DNA from 2 places in the Massilibacterium senegalense genome. Region 1 is predicted to be linked to the other one. Evidence: riboswitches for the same ligand, from Rfam matches in the RefSeq annotation. Region 1 holds a riboswitch; the other holds the start of a gene.
What was found. A riboswitch is a leader RNA that binds a small molecule or an ion and turns the genes downstream of it on or off. The one in region 1 is predicted to bind cyclic di-AMP.
Positions count from the first base shown of each region.

Region 2: it holds a riboswitch for cyclic di-AMP, as region 1 does, so the genes downstream of both, BN1372_RS15770 (potassium-transporting ATPase subunit F) here and BN1372_RS03895 (potassium channel family protein) in region 1, are expected to answer to the same signal.

Region 1 covers NZ_LN831786.1:89,182-100,337, reverse strand. The annotation lists gene BN1372_RS03900 (TrkH family potassium uptake protein) at 1-1,114, opposite strand, end outside; gene BN1372_RS03895 (potassium channel family protein) at 1,122-1,775, opposite strand; cyclic di-AMP (ydaO/yuaA leader) riboswitch at 1,875-2,007, opposite strand; gene corA (magnesium/cobalt transporter CorA) at 2,063-3,034, opposite strand; gene aceA (isocitrate lyase) at 3,309-4,592, opposite strand; gene aceB (malate synthase A) at 4,637-6,232, opposite strand; gene BN1372_RS03875 (undecaprenyl phosphate transporter UptA) at 6,580-7,170, opposite strand; gene BN1372_RS03870 (TerC family protein) at 7,237-8,001, opposite strand; gene BN1372_RS03865 (MFS transporter) at 8,275-9,474, opposite strand; gene BN1372_RS03860 (AzlD domain-containing protein) at 9,567-9,872, opposite strand; gene BN1372_RS03855 (AzlC family ABC transporter permease) at 9,862-10,575, opposite strand; gene BN1372_RS03850 (helix-turn-helix domain-containing protein) at 10,673-11,156, shown strand, end outside.
Region 2 covers NZ_LN831779.1:34,417-45,572, reverse strand. The annotation lists gene BN1372_RS00235 (ABC transporter permease subunit) at 1-338, shown strand, start outside; gene BN1372_RS00230 (PH domain-containing protein) at 359-808, shown strand; gene BN1372_RS00225 (PH domain-containing protein) at 814-2,178, shown strand; partial or broken gene BN1372_RS14820 (IS256 family transposase) at 2,241-3,399, opposite strand; gene kdpDN (KdpD-like non-kinase potassium sensor) at 3,582-4,706, opposite strand; gene kdpC (potassium-transporting ATPase subunit KdpC) at 4,769-5,329, opposite strand; gene kdpB (potassium-transporting ATPase subunit KdpB) at 5,358-7,385, opposite strand; gene kdpA (potassium-transporting ATPase subunit KdpA) at 7,406-9,085, opposite strand; gene BN1372_RS15770 (potassium-transporting ATPase subunit F) at 9,108-9,182, opposite strand; cyclic di-AMP (ydaO/yuaA leader) riboswitch at 9,413-9,563, opposite strand; cyclic di-AMP (ydaO/yuaA leader) riboswitch at 9,612-9,754, opposite strand; partial or broken gene BN1372_RS14815 (IS256 family transposase) at 10,386-11,156, shown strand, end outside.

The DNA of each region.
Region 1 (11,156 bases):
TAAATTGTGCGATAAAAATAAACATCATACTAACAGCACTTATGGCTAACGAACGATATATCACACTTTCTTTAATCGAACGTTGAAAAATCACAGGCTCTTTTTTTCCTTTAATAAAAGTAATCACACTTAACAAAATAACGATAAACGTCGTGAGCTTAATCCCCCCGCCCGTAGATGTACTACCAGCACCGATAAACATAAGCGCAATCATCAAAATTGCAGAAGATTCTGTCACACTTTGAATGTCAATTGTATTAAATCCAGCTGTCCGCAACGTTACCGATTGAAAATAAGCAGCCCATAATTTATCACTTAAAGAATGAAGTGATTGTAACGTTTGTGGATTCGTATATTCTAAAAAAAACAATGTAATCATCGCAAACAAATTAAGAAATATTGTACCAATAATCATTAACTTAGAATGAATCATTAATTTTCTAAACTTTCTTTTTTCCAACATATCCATTACAACCGGAAAACCAAGTCCTCCTAAAATAATCGCAGTCGTAATGGCTATCATTACAATAGGATCCCCTACATAGCTTACTAGATTGGTTGGAAAAGGGGAAAATCCTGCATTATTAAAAGCAGAAATGCTATGAAAGATGCTATAATAACTCCCTTTTATCCAACCATAATCCGGAACAAAGCGAAAAAGTAGTACTACCGCTACACTACATTCAACAATCATAGAAAACCAAAATAAACTTTTTACTAACGGTAAAATCGTTTGAAAAGACGTTTGATTTAGTGCTTCACGAAAAATAATCGTTTGCTTTACCCCTATCTTTCTTCCTAACGTGATAAAAATTAATAAAGCAAACGACATAATTCCTAAACCACCAACTTGAATCAGTGCTAAAATAACGAACTGTCCGAAGTAAGTATATGTTGTTCCGGTATCTACTACATTTAATCCTGTCACCGTCGCTGCACTCATAGCCGTAAATAATGCATCTAACCAGGAAACAGGCATTTTCGTTGCAAACGGTAATTTTAATACCATCGTTCCTATCATCACTAACAAGAAAAAACTTAACGCTAAAACTTGCGGTGGACTAAATGGTAATGTTTTATTTTGTACATGTTTTACAGTTTGTTGTCGTCTCATGATTCTCTTATCCTTCTCGACGTAATCGTGCAATATCTTTATTTGCTCCTATGACGACTAACAGATCATCCTCTTTGATTACTTCATCCGCTGTTGGTGAAACAATCATTTTATCATTTCGTTTAATGGCAATAATATTGCATCCATATTTAGCCCGAAAATCTAATGTTGCTAGGGTTTTTCCTATTACACGTTTCATTGCAACTACTTCTACAATGCTATATTCAGGGGAAAGTTCAATAAAATCCATAATGTTATCAGATAAAATATACTGCGCAATTTTTTCTCCCATATCCCGTTCAGGATGGATAATCCTATCTGCACCAATTTTACGCAAGACTCTATCATGGTAATCATTTTTTGCTTTTACCCAAACTTCTTTCACCCCTTGCTCTTTTAATAATAAAGTTGTTAAAATACTAGCTTGCAAATCATCTCCAATTGCGACAATGACACAATCAAAATTGCGAATACCTAATGCTTCTAACGCTTTTTCGTCTGTTCCTTGCGCCGTAACAGCATGCGTAGCAATCGAAACATATTCATTTACTTTTTGTTCATTGGTATCAACCGCTAATACTTCTACGCCTAATTTTTGTAGTTCCTCGCACACGGTCCCGCCAAAACGACCTAAACCGATGACTGCAATTTGCTTTTTCATGTTATCCAATCTCCTCACATTTGAAGTAAGCCAACCATTGTTGCCTTATGAGGGACAAAAAAAGACCGATTCAAAGAAACGGTCCTTTTTTTCAGAAACCTTCTCTCTTTATAACGCTTACGAGGTTAGCTGTCGGATTAGGGAATGAGAGTTTCCCCTTTATACAAATGATAAATTCACCCCAAAAATTGGTTCCCCCGCTCACTCTGAAATGATTCAGCGATTTAAGGCAATATACTATTTTTGTAGCTATACTTTACTCTTGTATTTTTTGCTTGTCAACCTATTCATAAAAACTTTTTCTTTTTAAAGAAACGATACATCATCCACGTCAGAGCTCCTAATATCGTAAAAATAACGACTGTCATCCATGGAGAATCTTGGTATGGGAGAGGAACGTTCATCCCAAAAAATCCTGTTATAAACGTTAACGGTAACATAATCGTGGAAATCATCGTTAAAATATTTAACTTCTCTGTTTGATTTGCACTAACGATAGAATAGTACGTATCTAGGGCACTATTCACGAGATCACGACATGTTTCTGTCGAATCAACAATTCGTTCTAAATGATCAATTAAATCGATAAAAAACGGAACGTTCGATTCTGTCATTTCAAATTGCCACTTTCCATTACTATTCGAAAAAATCCGTCGTTGTGGCAAAATCACCCGACGAATTAAAATAATCGTTCGTTTTAACGCTAAAAATTCTTCGGTTACTTCTTTGTTTTTACGTTCGTACATTTCATCTTCTAATTCATCAATCCGTGTATTAATGCGATCTAAGATTGGAAAATATTCATCCGTAATACTATCAATCATCGCATAAAGAAGATAATCTGCTCCTTTTTCTAAAAAACGAGGATGATGCAAACTAACCGCTGCAATTTTCCCTAAACCGAATAACTTTTTCTTATGTATCGTGACAACATAATTTGGTCCTAAAAAAACATTTAGTTCCACAGTTGAAATTTCTTCATCACTTTCTTCATTATATCGGAGTGCATGAAACACAAAGAAATAATACTCTTCGTAATCATCCATTTTAGCTCTTGGACTATCGTGAAGGCAATCTTCAATCGCTAATGGGTGAAAGTTAAAAATCTTCGCTATTCGTTTTAATTCTTCTAGTTTTACGTCGTATAAGTCAATCCAAAGTAAATCACTTTTGGAATGTAAATAGTCAGGAATATCTTGCAAATCAATATCATGATGCATACGATTCGTTTCCTGCTCATAAAAATAAGATTTGATCATCCTTTCACCCCTTTTTCATTTCTACTACAAGTATAACACTCTCCCTTCTTGCAGATAAATATCCTTTAGAGAAACTTTATTATTTTTCTTTTATATCCTTTTTCTATATTCAAAAGCAAAAAAAATCCCTAGCAAACGGTGCTAGGGAAAAAATATATATTAAGCTCTTATCCATACCATACCACTTTTCCTACATAGAGAAGATGAAGCGACAAACAAGAAGATTCATATTCAATAAAATTTTAAAAACTTGACCAATGAAAAATTGTTACGATTAAAATTGTTCAGCTTCAGTAGAACCTTTTAAAGCTGTTGTAGATGAAGTTCCACCTGTTACTACTTGTGCTACTTCGTCAAAGTAACCTGTTCCAACTTCACGTTGGTGACGAGTTGCTGAATATCCATCTTGCTCCATAGCAAATTCAGCTTGTTGTAATTCAGAGTAAGCACCCATACCACGATCGCGGTAACCACGAGCAAGTTTGAACATGCTGTAGTTAAGCGCATGGAATCCTGCAAGTGTAACGAATTGGAATTTGTATCCCATTTTCGCGATTTCTTGTTGATATGTTTCGATTGTTTCTTTGTCCAGATTTGCTTCCCAGTTAAATGAAGGTGAGCAGTTATATGCTAACATTTTACCTGGGTATTTTGCATGAATTGCTTCCGCAAATTGACGCGCTTCTTCAAGAGATGGTTTAGAAGTTTCGCACCAGATTAAGTCAGCATATGGAGCGTACGCTAAACCACGAGCAATCGCTTGATCGATACCAGCATTTGTACGGAAAAATCCTTCCGAAGTACGTTCGCCTGTGATGAATTCACGATCTCTTTCGTCAATATCACTTGTAATTAAGTCAGCTGCATCAGCGTCTGTACGAGCAACCACGATTGTTGGTACACCTAAAACGTCTGCTGCAAGACGAGCTGCTGTTAAATTACGGATTGCGTTTTGCGTTGGAATTAATACTTTCCCACCTAAGTGACCACATTTTTTCTCAGAAGCTAATTGGTCTTCAAAGTGAACACCTGCAGCTCCAGCTTCGATCATACCTTTCATTAATTCAAATACGTTTAATTGACCACCGAAACCAGCTTCCGCATCTGCAACGATTGGTAAGAAGTAATCCGTATCTCCTTCTTTTTCTAACCATTGGATTTGGTCTGCACGCTGTAACGCTTGGTTAATACGTTTTACGACAGCTGGAACGCTGTTTGCTGGATATAAACTTTGATCAGGATACATTTGTCCTGCTAAGTTTGCATCAGCAGCAACTTGCCAACCAGAAAGGTATACTGCTTTTAAACCTGCTTTTGCTTGTTGAACTGCTTGGTTACCAGTTAATGCACCTAAAGCGTTAATGTAGTCTTCTGTATGAAGTAAGTTCCAAAGTTTTTCAGAACCGCGGCGAGCTAATGTGTGCTCTACCGTTAAAGATCCACGTAAGTTTACTACATCTTCTGCTGAATACGTACGTTCAATCCCTTTCCAGCGCTCATCATTTTCCCAGCTTTCTTCTAATTGACGAATTTGTTCTTCACGTGATAATTGTGTCATTATGAATTGTCCCCTTTCGTATATGCGTAACCTATCACCGATGTTTAATCGATGTATTCATACCCCGGAATTGTTAAGAATTCGATGAAATCGTCACTAACAATTAATTTTTCGAAAATTTCAGACGCTTCTTTCAAACGGCTTTGAGCAGTTAATTCAGGACCAAATTGTTCCTTAATTTTTTCAAGCTCTTCACCTAGATATTTTTGGAACATTTCCATCGTTACTTTGCGTCCATCATCTAAAATACCTTTTTTATGACGAATCCATTGCCATACTTGTGCACGAGAAATTTCAGCAGTTGCTGCATCTTCCATTAAGTTGTTGATTGGAGCCGCCCCTTGCCCCCGAAGCCAAGATTCAATGTACTGAATCCCAACGTTAATATTGGTACGCAACCCTTTTTCTGTAATCGTTCCGTCTGGTACTTGCAATAAATCTTTTGCAGTAACCTGAACATCTTCGCGTTTGCGATCAATTTGATTTGGTGTTGACATATGCTCATCAAATTGCTCTTTTGCAACAGGTACGAGTCCTGGATGTGCTACCCATGTACCATCATGCCCATCTGTTGCTTCACGCTTTTTATCTGCTCTTACTTTAGCAAATGCTTCTTCATTTGCTTTTTCATCACCTTTAACTGGAATTTGCGCAGCCATTCCACCGATTGCTGGTGCATTTCGTTTATGACATGTTTTAATACATAAAAGCGAATAGCTTCTCATGAAGTGAACTGTCATTGTCACTTGATCGCGATCAGGTAAAATGACTTCTGGTTGATTGCGTAAACGCTTCAGATAACTAAATATATAATCCCAGCGTCCGCAGTTTAATCCCGCAGAGTGTTCACGTAATTCATATAAAATCTCATCCATTTCAAAAGCAGCCATAATCGTTTCGATTAATACTGTCGCTTTAATCGTACCTTGTGGAATACCTAGTGCATCTTGTGCAAAAACAAATGCTTCATTCCAAAGTCTAGCTTCAAGATGACTTTCCATTTTCGGAAGATAGAAATATGGACCTGTTCCTTTTTTCGATAGATTGTTAACATTGTGGAAAAAGTATAATCCAAAATCAAAAAGTCCTGCTGAGATTGGTTTACCATCCACTAATACTTTCTTTTCAAGAAGGTGCCACCCACGTGGTCGAACAACAAGTGTTGCAATTTCATCGTTTAAACGATATTCTTTTCCGTTACTTTCATTTGTGTAAGTAATCGTACGATTTACTGCATCACGTAAGTTAATTTGCCCCTGAATGTTGTTATTCCAGTTTGGAGAGTTTGCATCTTCGAAATCTGCCATAAATACTTTTGCCCCTGAATTCAAAGCATTTATAATCATTTTTCGATCGACTGGTCCGGTAATTTCTACACGGCGATCTTGTAAGTCTTTCGGTAACGGAGCAATTGTCCAATCTCCATTACGGATAGGCTCTGTTTCTGGTAAAAAGTCTGGTAGTTTCCCTTGATTAATTTCTTGTTGACGTTTTTGACGACGTTCAAGAAGTTGTTCACGTGTACCATTAAACTTTCTTTGAAGCGAAGCGACAAACTGAAGTGCATCTTCTGTTAAAATTTCTTCAAATCCTGGTTTAATAGAACCAAGTACTTCAATACCGTCTAATTTCACGCTCATCCTCCTCACCCTTTCTTTTTTTACCCCTTCTGTTATAAAACAATGTTGTATTATTACATTTAATATATAACAGTTTATTGTGTTATGCAACAACTTTTTTCTAAAAATTTTAAATCTTTAGAAAATATAATGTACACATTGATTTAACAACATTTAAATCACACTGATGCATAACAATATAGATTAGAAGTGTTATAGAACATCCTCTGTTATACAACATATCATACATTTTTTTATTTGTGAACCATTTAATACAAATTAATACAAAAAAATTGTTTTTATCTATTATTTTAATAGAAATGGCGCAGTCTTTTATACAAAAAAACTGCGCCATTCCGTTGCGAAAACTATTTATTCTTTTTTATCATTTTCCAGCCAAAATAAAATACTAATCCAACAATCACGATGGTAGCAAGCACATTTACATAAGGAGCAGCAATGGTTTTTACATTTTCCCAGTTTTCCCCGAGGGTCAGTCCTAAATAAATAAAAAAGATAGACCACGGAATAACGGCAAGTGTCGTATAAAGCGTAAATTTTCCAAACGGCATTTTGGCAATCCCTGCCGGAATCGAAATCGCATGTCTTACAACTGGTACAAACCGAGCTGTAAAAATAACACCTACTCCATAACGTTGAAACCACGTTTCTGCTACATTAATATGTTCTTCTTTAATAAATATGTATTTTCCATATTTCAATAAAAAAGGTCTCCCTCCGTAATACCCCATCCAATAAATAAACCATTGGGCAATCACGCCCCCAATCGTTCCAGCGATGACTGCCCCAATGAAATTTATTTTACCAATGGAAACCATATATCCACCAAATGCTAATACAATTTCACTCGGAATGATTTCGATCATTAGTCCAATAGCTATTCCAAAATATTCTAAATCAGCAAGCCACATCAAAACCGTCATAATAAATTCTTTCATATCAAAACCCAGCCTTCACTCTTGATATTCTTGGTCTATTATACATCTATTAACCAAAAATTAGTACTAGTTGTCCTGCACTTCTTTTTGTTCTTTTGAAAATAACCAACCGAATACTGCCATACCAATTAATACACCCCAGAAAATGATTTTCCAAATTGCAGAATGTGGAAAGTGTACATGTAACATCGCAATTTCAGGATGCGCCAACGTAATCACTAATAATTTAACCCCAACCCAACCAACGATTAAATAGGCTACTGTTTCTAATCCAGGTTTACGATTTAATAAATTAACGAAAAATGTTGCTGCAAATCGAATTAAAATAACCCCAATAAATCCACCAAGAAATACGACAATAAATTGTGCACCGTCCATTCCACCGATCGAAGGAAGAGACGTTTTTGGTAAGGTAATAGCAAGAGCAACCGCAGCTAAAATAGAGTCAATTGCAAATGCAATATCAGCTACTTCTACTTTTAAAACTGTCATCCAAAAACCGGAGCCTTTGCTTGGTTTCACTTCTTGGTGCGCTTGTTTTTTAAGTACAAACTTTTTCACGAGATGATTTAGCGATAAAAAGATTAAATAAATCGCTCCAATTGCTTGTACTTGCCATACGTCTACTAATAACGAAATGATAAAGAGCGATCCAATTCGAAAAATAAATGCACCAGCTAATCCATAAAACAATGCTTTCTTTCTCTCTTTTGGTGGTAAATGTCTCACCATCATCGCCATCACTAATGCATTATCAGCAGCTAAAATCCCTTCTAATGCAACGAGAATTAAAAATACCCAACCATACTCTAAAAATAAAGATAATTCCATTATGGTCCTCCTTTGTTTGAAAAACCTTTACTTGCCGTTCACACGTAAACGTCTTTTTCCAAACAAAAAGACCTTTACCGTCTAGTGAACGGCAAAGGTCTTGCTTACAACATTCGTTGCCAATAAAGCCGAGGATGTTACTCCCGTAATGACGACTTTATCGTGTTAAGCTACTCCCCTTTGATATGTAAAGGTAGTATTTTATTGTTAGTATTAGAATAATCGATAAAAGGACGATTCGTCAACATTTTTTTCCTTTGTTTTTTTCTTTTTTCACATCGTTGTTTCTTTTTTTCCTTCAAATAGCTTCAATGCAAAGGATAATAAAATACCAATGATCATAAAACTACTAATCATCGTAATAACCCCAATCCAACCAAAATGAATCCAGCAATATCCTCCGACAAATCCACCAATACTAGAACCAAAATAATAAAAAAATAAGTATAGGGAACTAGATTGCGCTTTTTCTTGGCTTGTCCGTTTTCCTACCCAGCTACTTGCGACCGAATGTGCAGCAAAGAATCCATATGTAAAAATGGCAAGACCAATCAAAATCCAAATAAGCGGAGAAATCATTGTTAAAATAGCCCCTAAAAACATGATGACAATGCTAATAATTAATGTTTTAAAAACACCAATTTTATCCGATAATTTTCCCATCCATGTCGAACTAAATGTTCCAACAATATAAACGATAAATAACCACCCAATTAAACTAGGGCTTAAATGGTATGGAGGTTCAATCAATTTATAACCAATATAGTTATACATGGTGACAAAGCTTCCCATTAAAATAAAACCAGTGCAATATAACATAAATAAAGCTGGGTCTTTTAAATGATGTACTAATGTTTTCGTCAAGTGATGAATTCGAAACGCCTGTGGCTTAAAGTTTTCAGATGGCGGTAATCCTTTTAAAAAAACAACACTTAACACTAGACTGATTAATCCGATACCAAACATCGCTACTCGCCAAGAAAAGAAATCACTTAACATTCCTGAAATAATCCGTCCACTCATCCCACCAATCGAGTTCCCACTAATATATAACCCCATGACAAGCCCTAAACTAGCAGGATGGAACTCTTCATTAATATAAGCCATTGCAATTGCTGGGAGACCAGCTAATACAATTCCTTGAATCGTTCGTAATATTAACAATGTTCCATAATTCGGGCTAAAAGCAGTAAGCATCACAAACAAAGACGATAATAATAACGAAATAACCATCATTTTTTTCCGCCCATATACTTCAGAAATGGAGGCAAAAATAATCATCGAAATCGCCAATGCTCCTGTTGAAACGGATAGCGATAAACTGGCAATAGCAGGCGAGATATGAAATTCATTTGATAATAACGGTAATATTGGTTGGGTACTATACAAAATCGCAAACGTGACAAAACCACCAAAAAATAACATCCAAATTGCCGTATTGAAAGTTTTTGATCCTTTTTCTATATAACGCATGCATCATGCTCCTTCCCTTTCAAACGGTCACTTTGTCTATTATACTATGTATCCTTCTTTTCTTTGAAGTGGTCTTATTGTCAGGTGAATGATTAAAATAAAATAGAATAACAAAAAACAGCCAAAACAGCACTTAAAATAACAACTATTAACGTACCACCAAAGTAAGACACAAAGGAAGCAACAACTAATCCGATAATACCAAACCAAATATCTTCATTTTCTAAAAAAATACCAGGTATAATCAATGCACCTAACATAGCATACGGAACATTTTCTAATACTCCTTCTACAAAAGGTGGCAACTTTAAATGACTCAAAAAAACAAGAGGAACCATCCGTGGGATATACGTCACAACTGCCATCCCGATAATGATAAGTAATAAATTAAGATCCATATTTTCCTCTTCCTTTCTTCATCATTTCCACTATTACCGCAGCGATAATCGTTGAGATAATGACAGACCATCCCATAGAAACATGTAACACTAACATAAAAAAGGCGTTAAAGGCACCTGCAATTAGCGGTAAAATAATAATGGATAACTTTCTTCGAATTGATGGAACTAATAATCCGATAAACATACAGTAAAGTGCAATACCGAGACTTTCTTGTAAAGTAGCTGGTAAACTTTGACCGATAACGTGTCCTACTCCAGAAGAGATAACCCAACTAGAATACGAAATAAACGTTAAGCCGAACATATAAAAAGCACCAACAGAGCCTTTTTTCAAACTAGACACAGCAAATGTTTCATCTGTTAACCCAAACGAATAGATAGCCTTCATCCATTTTGGGTCATCGTCTGCTTTTTTACTTAAGGAAGCACTCATTAACAAGTGACGAATATTTACAACAAATTCTGTAAAGATTAATTCAAATGCACCAGCACCTATTCCAATTAAACTAATAGCAATAAATTGACCGGCACCTGCAAAAATAAACAAACTCATCGCAACCGTTTCAAAAAAATTAAGACCTGTTGTTTTTGCAAGCAATCCAAAAGTCATCGCAACTGGTGCATATCCCAGTGCAATCGGAACTCCGTCATGGAGCCCTTTTCGGATTTGTGATTGTTTCATCGTAGTTGTTAGCTCCATGTTTTCCTCCTTTCGTTGTATGCTAAATAATACAATAAGTATGTTATAATAAACATATTGTATGTGAATAAATTGGGAGTTGCAAGGAGAATTTGAAATGGAGTCAAAAAATTTAACGAAAATGATTGGAAAAAAGTTAAAACAAATCAGAACGACCCGAGGCCTTTCCTTAGAGCAAACAAGTAAAATTACTAGTGTAAGCAAACCAATGTTAGCGCAAATAGAACGCGGAGAATCGAATCCTACTGTCAATACATTATGGAAAATTGCTAATGGTTTAGGCGTATCTTTTACTTCTTTTATTGATGAAGGGAAACCTGAAGTACAAATGATTCATTTTGATCAATGTGAAACGTTAGAAGAAGAAAGTGGTTTGTTTGTTGCATTACCTATTTTTCCAATCGAACGAAACAAACAATATGAAATTTTTCATATTATCATCAAACCAAACTGCAAATATGTATCTCATCCACATCCAGATGGAGTAGAAGAATACATCATTATGGAAAAAGGAACATTGCATTTAACAATTAATCATGAATCGTATAAACTAATAGAAAAAAATGCCATTAAATTTTCTG
Region 2 (11,156 bases), on a different contig from region 1:
TTATTCTTGGTCTTATTACAAATATATTATGTATCATTGGATATATTGCCATGGCTTTTCTTTTATCAACAATCCTTCAAAATGTTATTATCTTAACAGTGTCTATATTTGCATGTATGCTGTGGAATTTATTATCACCATTATTGTTACCTAAGGTAGAATGGTTAAGTTATTTTTACATAACGAATATTAATTTATTTACGCTAATTAATGGAGAGTCTTTAAGTATTACACTTAGTTATTCCTTTTTCACGTTAATATGGGTATATATAATCACAACAGTTATAATGCTTATCTCCTCTATTGTGATTTTTAACAAAAAGGATTTTCCTATATAATTTAAAAATGGAGGAATATTATGGATCAAAAATGGTATGCATTATCTAAGGAATACATACCCTATAAAATAAAATTATATTTCTTACTTCTCTTTATGGAAGTAATATCCTTTTTTTTGCTTTTCCATTTTGATTTAGTGCCAATAGTCACCAACGTATTAACCATTATTATTTTAATATTCATCCTGATTACAATGTTTAATCTGATTTTTTTAAAAAAAGAATATACTAATTATAAATATTGTTTTGATGAGAATCAAATTCATATTAAAGAAGGGATTTTTGTTAAAAAAAATATATTCATACCTATTAAAAAAATTTATCAGATTAAAATAGGACAAGGTCCAATTTTAAAAAAATATGATTTAGTTTCAATTGATATAAGTACAGCAGCTGGTACGGTATATTTAACATTTATCCCTAAAGAAGTAGCAAAAGAAATTAATAATCTTGTGAAAGAAGAGAGCTAGCATTAATGAGAAATAAGCGGAAACTGTCGTTTTTTAGTGTGTTCTATCCTTTTATTCAAGGATTTTTAAGTCTCATCACACCTTTATTGCTGCTGTTGATATTTAAATCTTCTAATTCAGATTATCTAATTAATGAAAAACTAGCTACTATCCTTTTAATTACTGTAGGGGTTTTGTTAATATTAGTAGGTTTATTTCGATGGATAAGTACTTCATATGAGTTGAATAAAAATGAATTATTTATTCACAAAGGAATCATATTTAAAAGTATTGAAAAAATTAATAAAGATAAAATCCAAAACTATTCTATTACTAAACTGTTGCCTTTTGATAAGGCACCAGTTATTCTTTCTTTACAATTAGAAGGGGAAGATGTAGATTCGTCTATTACGTTAAAAGGTATTTTAAATAAAGATGCCCACAAAATTATTAGAATTTTGTACGTACCAAATAAGCAATCTAAAAATCTAGTAGAAAACAATACTTCATGGAAGCAAATCATTCTAAGTATTTTAGATAGAAGTTTAGTTGTTACTATTGTTGTAACATTCTTTTCAACCTTCTCACAAATACCGTCTATAGATGTAAGATCTTTTCGGGATTATATTTACTTAAGTTATTGGTTGGATCTGTATGTTGGTATGCCAGTTCAAACATATATATATGGTGTAGTGCTTACTATTCTCTCTTTGTTAAAGCAATGTATAAAAATAGCTAATTTTAAACTTAGGATAAATGATAGTATTATTGAGATATCCACGGGATTATTTTCTGAAAAAAATCATTATATTTCTCGTGAAAATATAAGTGGTATTATGATTGAACAATCAATATTTCAGAAATTAAGTAATTGTGCAACAGTGTATGTAGAAACTGTGGAAAAAGATCAAAAGAAAGTTCTGTTCCACCCATATATGTCAATGAAAAAGATATCTAAATTAACAAAACAATTTTATATAGGAATTCTTCCGAAAAACGCAGGAGAAAAACAAGGAGCTTTTTTAAATCAGGTTCTGGTATCTATAATCCTAAGTTCTATTCTTTGTTTTTTATTGTATTTATTTGATTTTTTATCTATCATAACAACCGGGTTTGTTTACGTAACCATGATAATGTATTTGTTAAAATATTATAATGTTAATTATACTTGGAATGAAGAATTCTTTATATATCGAAATGGTCTTATAAAGAAAAAAATCTTTATTTTTGAAAAAAAATATTATAATAATATACAATTCAAAAAATATTTTTGGATGAAAAAAAGGTATCATCTTTCCATTGGTTATTTTAATAATTCATATAAAAAAAATATAAAATTAAAAAATATAAATAAAGAATCTTTAATAAAACACTTCTTCATTGATTTTTGACAGTCAAGTACAAAATTCTGTGTGAAATTAAGATACAATTTTTAAACCAAAATCAAGCATTGTTAGAACGGAATATATTTTCTTGAAGAACTTATCCAATCTTCGTGAATGTCTAGAAGAACCGCGCTAATCAATCGATTAGCTGAATCCTCATATGAAAAAATACGAATGACTTTTTCACGCCGGCGGACTTCTTGGTTTAATCGTTCGATTAAATTGGTGCTTTTTAATCGATTGTGACCTTTACCAGAAATGGTATATTGAAAGGCATCTTCGAACCCTTCATCGAGCTTTTTGCATGCTCTGTCATACTTTGGTTGATTGGCCTATGTTTCTAATAGAGCGTTTTTGGCTGCTCTAGAGAGCTCGATATCATTAAACCTAAAGATGGTTTTTACTTCCTCACGAAATGGTTTAACGTCCTTTTTAGGAACAGAACTTAAGATGTTTCGTATGAAGTGAACTTGGCATCTTTGCCAAGAAGCACCAGTAAAAGATTTGTAAATAGCTGATTTTAAGCCAGCGTGGGCATCTGAAATGACCAACTGTGTTCTAGTTAATCCGCGCTCTTTCAGATAATCAAAAAAGGTAGACCACGTTTCATCACTTTCACCGTTTTGGATCAGGAGACCGATGATTTCACGTTCTCCTTCTTCCGTGATTCCAATCGCGATATGGCAGCTTTTTGAAATGACACGATGTTCCTCGCATAGAGTACATCAACCATAAGAAAAGGATATATTGTATCTGAAAGAGAGCAATTTTTCCATTCCTTAACCATGGGATCGAGTGTTTTCGTTAAGTCGGATACAAATGATTTAGACATTTTCTTACCACAAAGTTCTTCCACGACTTGAGATACTTTACGTGTGGAAACGCCAGACACATACATTTCTAGCATCGAAGCGAGAAGCGCCTTTTCATTTCATTGGTAACGTTCAAAGACCGTAGGTGAAAATTCACCGTCTCGTGTACGAGGCACCGCCAAATTTAATGTCCCTATTCGTGTGGTCCACTCCCTTGGATAATAGCCATTACGTTGGCTCACACGTTGATTTGGAACGCTCGTAATCATTTGCTTGAATGTACTCTGTACGCTGTTGTTCCATCAGTTGGTTGAATACTGTCGTTAGAATCGTCTTAGATTAGATAAATCATCCTTAACAGATTGATTAAACTTTGTATTTCTTCTGTTTTCAATGTAAAATGTAGGCAGGTCATATGATCAGCCTCCAGATATGTTTTTGTAGTTAAAAACATTGTATCTTACAGGCGATCATATGGCCTACTCTTTTACACAATTATATGGACTTTATCGTGGAGGAAGTGTAAAAACCCCACTGATGGAAGATTTCTTTATGAATAATTCCAGTTTAAAGTTAAAGATTATATAAAGTTTCCGGCTATTTATGATAGGAAACAATATGAATATCAATCCCTAAGGAATGCCTCATAATATGGTCGACGATCGAGCCTTTAATGAGCTCTTCCCAGCGGTTTCTTGCGGATTGACCAAGAATCAGTTGGGTGACATTTTTTTTAATCGCCACATCTGTAATGGCTGTGGCGATGTTTCTTTTATTAAGTGGTTCAACGATGAACTGGGCGTTAAATTGGGTAGCGAGCTTTCTCCATTCTTTGATCTTTTTTCTCTCATCAGGTTTACGATTCATGGAGGCTTCACGTGAGATATGAAGAATGATCAGTTTCGTTTTTAAGCGGCTTGCAATTCTCCAGCCACGGCGAATGAGCTTTTCTGCACTTTCATTATTTTGAACGCACACCATGATGACTTCAGTGATGCCGGTAGGAGATTGATTGTATCCTAGGCGATTATCGACGTCATTGGCCAGTTCACGAAGAGACAATTCTCTTAGAGCTCCTAGATTGCTTTTCGTGAAAAAATGATTGAGTGACTGTTCGATTTTGCTGGAGTGATAGATTTTTCCTTCCTTTAGTCTTTTAATCAGCAGTTCTGGAGAGACATCTACAAGAATGATTTCATCTGCTTGATGCAGGAAACAATCGGGGATGCGTTCTCTTACTTTTACCCCTGTGATTTGTTGAACGATGTCATGAACACTTTCTAAGTGTTGAATATTAACAGCGGATATGACATGGATACCTTTCTGTAAAATGTCTTCTATGTCCATATATCTTTTTTCGTTAGAGGAAGTGGGGACGTTAGAGTGAGCAAGTTCATCAATGAGAACTACTTCCGGTGCCCGTTTGATAATGGCATCTTTGTTCATTTCCTCCAATGTTCTCCCTTTATAAAGAATTGTTTTTTTCGGGATAATTTCTAAGCCAATGACTAATTGTTCTGTCTCTTGGCGTTGATGGGTTTCTATTAAGCCAATCACTACATCTATTCCTTTTCGCTTTAATTCACGGGCTTCTTCAAGCATTCGATATGTTTTTCCTACACCTGGTGCTGAGCCGATGTACACCTTTAACTTACCGCGCTTTAGTCGTTCGATTTCTGCAAGAATCTCTTCTGGTGTTTTTCTCCGATACTTACGATCCAAGTAGGCCTTCTCCTTTCAAGATATTTGGCCCCCAATAGGACGAGTGGGGGCCATATTTCCTCTTATTTCTTGAGTCCCTGTATTTCCATGTTCAGTTTTAGCACGTTGACACGAGGCTCTCCGAAAAGTTGGAGGCTGCGTGGTATTGTTGTATCTTCAATTGCTTTGTTTAATGTGTCTTGGTTGATGCCGGTTTCCTTGCTGACGCGATCCACTTGGAATTTAGCCGCAGCTACTGAGATATGCGGATCAAGCCCTGAGCCTGAATTTGTAATTAAATCGACAGGAATCTCTTTTAGGTTGATATTAGGATCCTCTTTTTGAATATATGCAATCGATTGCTGTACTCGCTTGAGCATGTCAGCATTCGATGGTGCATAATTGTTTGAACCTGAAGCAGAGGCGTCATATTCTATAGATGAAATTCGTCCGTAAAAGTAGCCTTGTTCGTTAAAATTTTGACCAATTAACTCGGAACCGACGACTTCCCCTTTCTCATTTTCAATTAGGCTTCCATTTGCTTGTGCTGGAAATAGTAGCTGACCAAGGCCTGTCATTGCTAACGGATAGGCAATTCCGCATAGAACGATCATCAACAACGATAATCGAATGATTTTAAACATATTCACTCCTCCTACTATCTAAATTTTCTTACAAGAACGATCCAATGATGATATCAATCAGCTTAATCCCGATGAATGGTACGAGTACGCCGCCAAGCCCATAGATTATAATGTTTCTTGAGATTAATTGATTAGCGGACATCGGTATATATTTTACCCCTTTAATCGCTAAGGGAATGAGCAATGGAATAATCAAGGCATTGAATATAAGTGCAGATAAAATGGCACTCGTAGGTGAATTCAAACCCATCACATTTAGTGCTTCCATTTCGGGGATCGCTAACGTAAACATGGCTGGTATGATGGCAAAATATTTTGCTATATCATTTGCAATACTGAATGTCGTTAATGATCCTCTAGTCATTAACAATTGTTTTCCAATCGAGACTACCTCAATGATTTTTGTTGGATCAGAGTCTAAGTCGACCATGTTCGCAGCTTCTTTTGCTGCAATGGTGCCGCTGTTCATCGCAAGTCCGACATCCGCTTGAGCAAGGGCAGGGGCGTCGTTTGTACCATCTCCCGTCATCGCGACTAATTTTCCTTTGGCTTGTTCCTCGCGAATGATTCTAATTTTATCTTCTGGTTTTGATTCAGCGACAAAGCCGTCCACACCCGCTTCTTTGGCGATGGTAGCTGCTGTTAATGAATTATCTCCTGTACACATAATCGTTTTAATACCCATTTTTCTTAGTTCATCAAAGCGTTCTTTCATTCCTGGTTTGACGGTGTCTTTTAAATAAATAATTCCGAGTATGACATTATTTTTGGCAACAGCTAATGGAGTACCTCCTTGTGTTGAAATGTCATCAGCAATTGTCTTTACATTGTTTGGAATCATCCCGTCCTTTTCTTTCACCCAATGAATAATTGCATCTACAGATCCTTTCCTATACTCATTCCCTTTAAAATTGATGCCACTCATTCGTTCCTCTGCGGTAAAAGGAATGATTTCCGCTTTCTCGTAAACTGATTTTTCCCATGAAAATCCTTTTTCTTTCGCCAGTTCTAATACGGATCGTCCTTCTGGTGTTTCATCGAATAAAGAAGTGATGACAGCCGTATCAATCAGCAACTTTTGTTCGACGTTTTTAACGGTGAAAAAGTCGGAAGCCAACCGATTTCCAAATGTAATCGTCCCTGTTTTATCAAGAATAATCGTGTTAATGTCTCCTGCCGCCTCGACGGCTTTTCCAGACATAGCAAGCACATTAAAACGCGTTACTCGGTCCATCCCTGCAATCCCGATTGCTGATAAGAGAGCACCAATTGTTGTGGGAATCAGGCAAATGAGTAAGGCAATCAATGTAGAAAGCTCTAATTTGACCCCTACATAATTCGCAATGGGAACGAGTGTTACAACGACAATTAAAAAGATGATGGTTAATGTTACAAGTAAAATGTTCAACGCAATTTCATTGGGCGTTTTCTGACGTGTTGCTCCTTCGACGAGGGCAATCATTTTATCAAGAAATGACTCACCAGGATCCGTAGTGATTCGTACCATAATCCAGTCGCTTACTACTCTTGTACCGCCAGTGACGGAACTAAAATCACCACCCGCTTCCTTAATGACGGGAGCTGACTCCCCTGTAATGGCTGACTCATCGATGGAGGCAAGTCCTTTGATAATTTCGCCGTCTCCGGGAATTAATTCGCCGTTTCCTACTAATACAACATCACCTTTACGAAGATCATTAGAAGATACTTGTTTAATATCTCCGTTTTTCAGCACCTTATTGGCTACAGTATCTTTTTTGGTTTGCTTTAAGCTATCGGCTTGTGCCTTTCCTCGCCCTTCCGCTAATGCTTCAGCAAAATTACTAAACAGGAGGGTAAATAAAAGGATAATAAACACAGCTAGATTGTAGCCGAATCGTCCTTCCGCTTCAAAAAGGGAAGGGGAAAGCATCATCAAAAGTACAAATATCGCGCCAATTTCTACGACAAATAAAATCGGATTTTTGATTATAACAAGTGGATTTAATTTAACAAAACTTTCAATCACCGCCTTTTGCAGGACGGCTGAGTTTAGCTTAGGTGTGACATTTTTCATTGTTTTTTCACCTCATTCAATTAACGAATCGTTAAATATTCTGCGATTGGCCCAAGTACTAGTACTGGTAAAAAGGTTAAAGCACCTACGATTAGCACAGTGCCAATCAGAAGTAATGCAAATAAAGGTTGATCTGTTTTAAACGTACCGATTGTTTCAGGAATTGGCTGCTTCTTAGCAAGTGAGCCAGCCACTGCTAATAAGGCGATAATTGATATATATCGTCCAAGCAACATCACAAGTCCGGTCGAAATGTTCCAAAATGGAGTGGCATCTCCTAATCCTTCAAATCCTGAGCCGTTGTTGGCTGCGGATGAAGTATATTCATAGAGCACTTGTGAAATGCCGTGAAAACCAGGGTTACTAATTGCTTCTTTTCCGAAATCCGTCATGAGTGCCAGAGCTGTTGGACCAAGAATAATAAGCGGATGGGTCAATAAAGCAATTGCAATTAGTTTCATCTCCTTAGGCTCAATTTTTCGCCCTAAAAATTCGGGTGTACGACCAACCATTAATCCACAAATGAATACTGCGATAATGGCGTACATAAGCATATTGACTAACCCGACGCCATCCCCTCCAAAAATTGAATTTAACATCATGAGCGAAAGGGGGGTAATGCCCCCAAGTGGCGTTAACGTATCATGCATATTATTTACTGTTCCTGTTGTAGCGGCGGTTGTTACAGTACTAAACAGAGCTGATTGAGCGATACCAAATCGCATTTCTTTTCCTTCCAGACTACCTTGAGAACCATCTAATCCGATATTGACGAGAGCTGGATTCCCTTGGCTTTCTGAAAAGTAAATGAGGGAAAGGAAGGATAGAAAAATCAATCCCATCGACGAAAAAATGATCCAACCTTGCTTTTGATTTTTGGCAAATCGTCCGTAAGTATAGGTTAAGGCGGCTGGAATACACCACATTGATAACATTTCAATTACGTTGGTCAAAGGGCTTGGATTTTCAAATGGGTGAGAAGAGTTCACGCCGAAAAATCCTCCGCCATTTGTTCCTAGATGCTTAATGGAAACGAGAGATGCAACCGGTCCAATAGCAATTTCTTGTTTTTCACCAGAAAGGGTTGTTAGTTCGATAGACGGATCTAACGTTTGTGGCACCTTCAAGCTGATGAGAACAAGTGTAACTATGATGGCCATTGGAAGTAATAGCCTTGTGTGACCTTTTACAAAGTCCTCAAAAAAGTTCCCGAGTTTTTGTCCTTTTGAGGTGATTCCTCGAATGAATACGATGGCAACGACAATACCTGTAACGGCTGATGTGAACATCATCATCATAATGACAGCCATTTGTGAAAAATAAGATAATCCAGTTTCACCGCTATAATGTTGCAGGTTTGTGTTTGTCATAAAGCTAATAATGGTATTGAACGCTAATGTTGGTTCCATACTGTCCATATGATTTGGATTGAAAGGTAAGTATTTTTGCAGTCGTACAATTGTATATCCAACAGCGACAAAAATGACGTTTGTTAAGATCAGCGAGAGAGTATATTTTTTCACTGACATATTTGGTCTATCTTTTAACCCACTGATTGAAAAAATGATATTTTCAAATGGCTGAAATAGTTTATCAGAAGCGTTGGGTTGGCCAGAAAACACATGATAAATGTAAGATCCCAGTGGTTTGACAAGCAGTAAAAGCAATATCAACACAACACTAATTTGCAATAAATCCATGGATGGAATCCTCCTTCATTTTTTAAAACTTTTCCGGGTGAATAAGCACATAAAGTAGAAAAATTAATAGACAAATAGTTACAAATGCTGCGAACATCATCATTTATCCCCTCCGAGCGTTTGATGACACCAAGAAATAAAAAAAGAAAACAGGATGAACATAATAGCGAGCATACCGGCCATTAATAGATCCATTTAGTTAAAACACCCCTTTTTTGTTAAAAAATGATTATGAAAAAAGCAAAAAAGAAGCCACAGGAAGAGGGCACTCTTCCTGTGGCTTCTTATACGGCATAGAAAAAAAGCCGTGTGAAACACAGAATTTGTGTTGCCTCTCTCAATGCGCTGACGAGGTTAGCTGACGGATTCGGGCTTGAGAGTGCCCTACTCAATGTTTTGAGATTCACCCCATGTGACTCATGAGCCACGGTTGGTTCCCCCGCTTCCTAAAAAAATAGGAACTAAGCAAAATAGATGCAAACGATTCATTATTTATTTGTTTAGTTTGTTTATAAAATACTCACCATCTCCCTCTCACAACGCTTACGAGGTTAGCTGACGGATTCGGACAGCAAGAGTTGCCCTACTCAATGTTTTGAGATTCACCCCAGTGTTCATTGGTTCCCCCGTTTCTCATGAATTTCATGCAGAATTCAGCGAATTGGAATAATTTCTTAATGGAAAATTAAGATAAAGTTATTATATTTCTATTGTGATAATTTGTAAAGAAAATTTTATTTTGATTTTTAGGAAATGATCCTTAGCTGCAAAATCGACAATAACATTGCTAATTCATTATGAAAAAGAAATATATATCTATTATCCTAATTGATTTAATTTTGGCCGGAGTTATTTCTACTTGAATATAAACTAACAAAATAAAACCGAGAATAATAATTTTATTGACGACCTTTATTCGTCTTGTTCGAATGGTTTCGATTTGGATATTTTGTTGTCCTTCTAGAAAATAAAGTGTCTGTAGCCATCTGATTAGATTATATGCCAATAAACTTAACATTATCCTAGTTTCACTTTCTTAAAAAAATGGCTACTTATTTTATCCAAACTAAAGCCAAACTTAGTTTTCTTGATATAGTTTTCCAGCAGGAATTTTTGTTGTACACACTTATGTATGCTAATTATGATCTAAAAAAAACGTAATGACAATGAATATTGAAAAGTTCACGAGAGTGTAAAAAATTTTGTGTAAATAGATTTATTCCATTTTCGTCATAGAAAAAGGAAGACCCTTTTTGGAGAATAAAGTTGGCGACAAAATTCACAGAAAAGAGGTCGTCCCATGAATAATTTTACTACAGATTTAATCGAAGCACTGGCTCAAAAACAAGATATAGAAGAAGTTTTTCGTTTACATTTAGAACATGTAATCAATCAGTTACGTAAACATGAACTTACTTGTTTTCTTGATTACGAACCTTATGAGCTCACTCTGGTAACTCTCGAAATGGTTACTATGGCCGTTCTTTTAAAACAGAATATGGCGAGTTAAACCTCCAGATTCTTAGAAATCGTAATGGAGAATTTGAACAACGGACCATCGCTCCTTACAAGCCTTCAAATGATAGGCTTGAACAATTTGTTATTCACATGTATCAAAAAGGAATCACAACGTCTGAGATTACAGAACTCATCGAGAAAATGTATGGTCACCATTATTCTAAACAGACGATTTCTAATTTGTCACAACTTGTTGATGAAGATGTAAAAGCGTTTCACGAGCGTAAGCTTGAAAATAGATATGTATGTATCTATTTAGATGACACGTATATCCCGATTCGATGTCAAACGGTGGAAAAAGAAGCTGTCTATATTGCCGTTGGTATTACAGAGGATGGAACAAAGGAAGTGTTAGGCTTTACTATCGCACCAACAGAGTCTGCACATGTTTGGGAAGAGCTTGTTTATGGCTTTACACAAAGTGGTGTTGAACACATATTATGATGGTTTAACCGGCACGACGGATGCCCTTCATCGTGTGTATCCTAAAGCGAAACATCAGATTTGTCTTGTTCATGTTTCAAGACAAATTTCTTCATGATTTTAAAGCCGT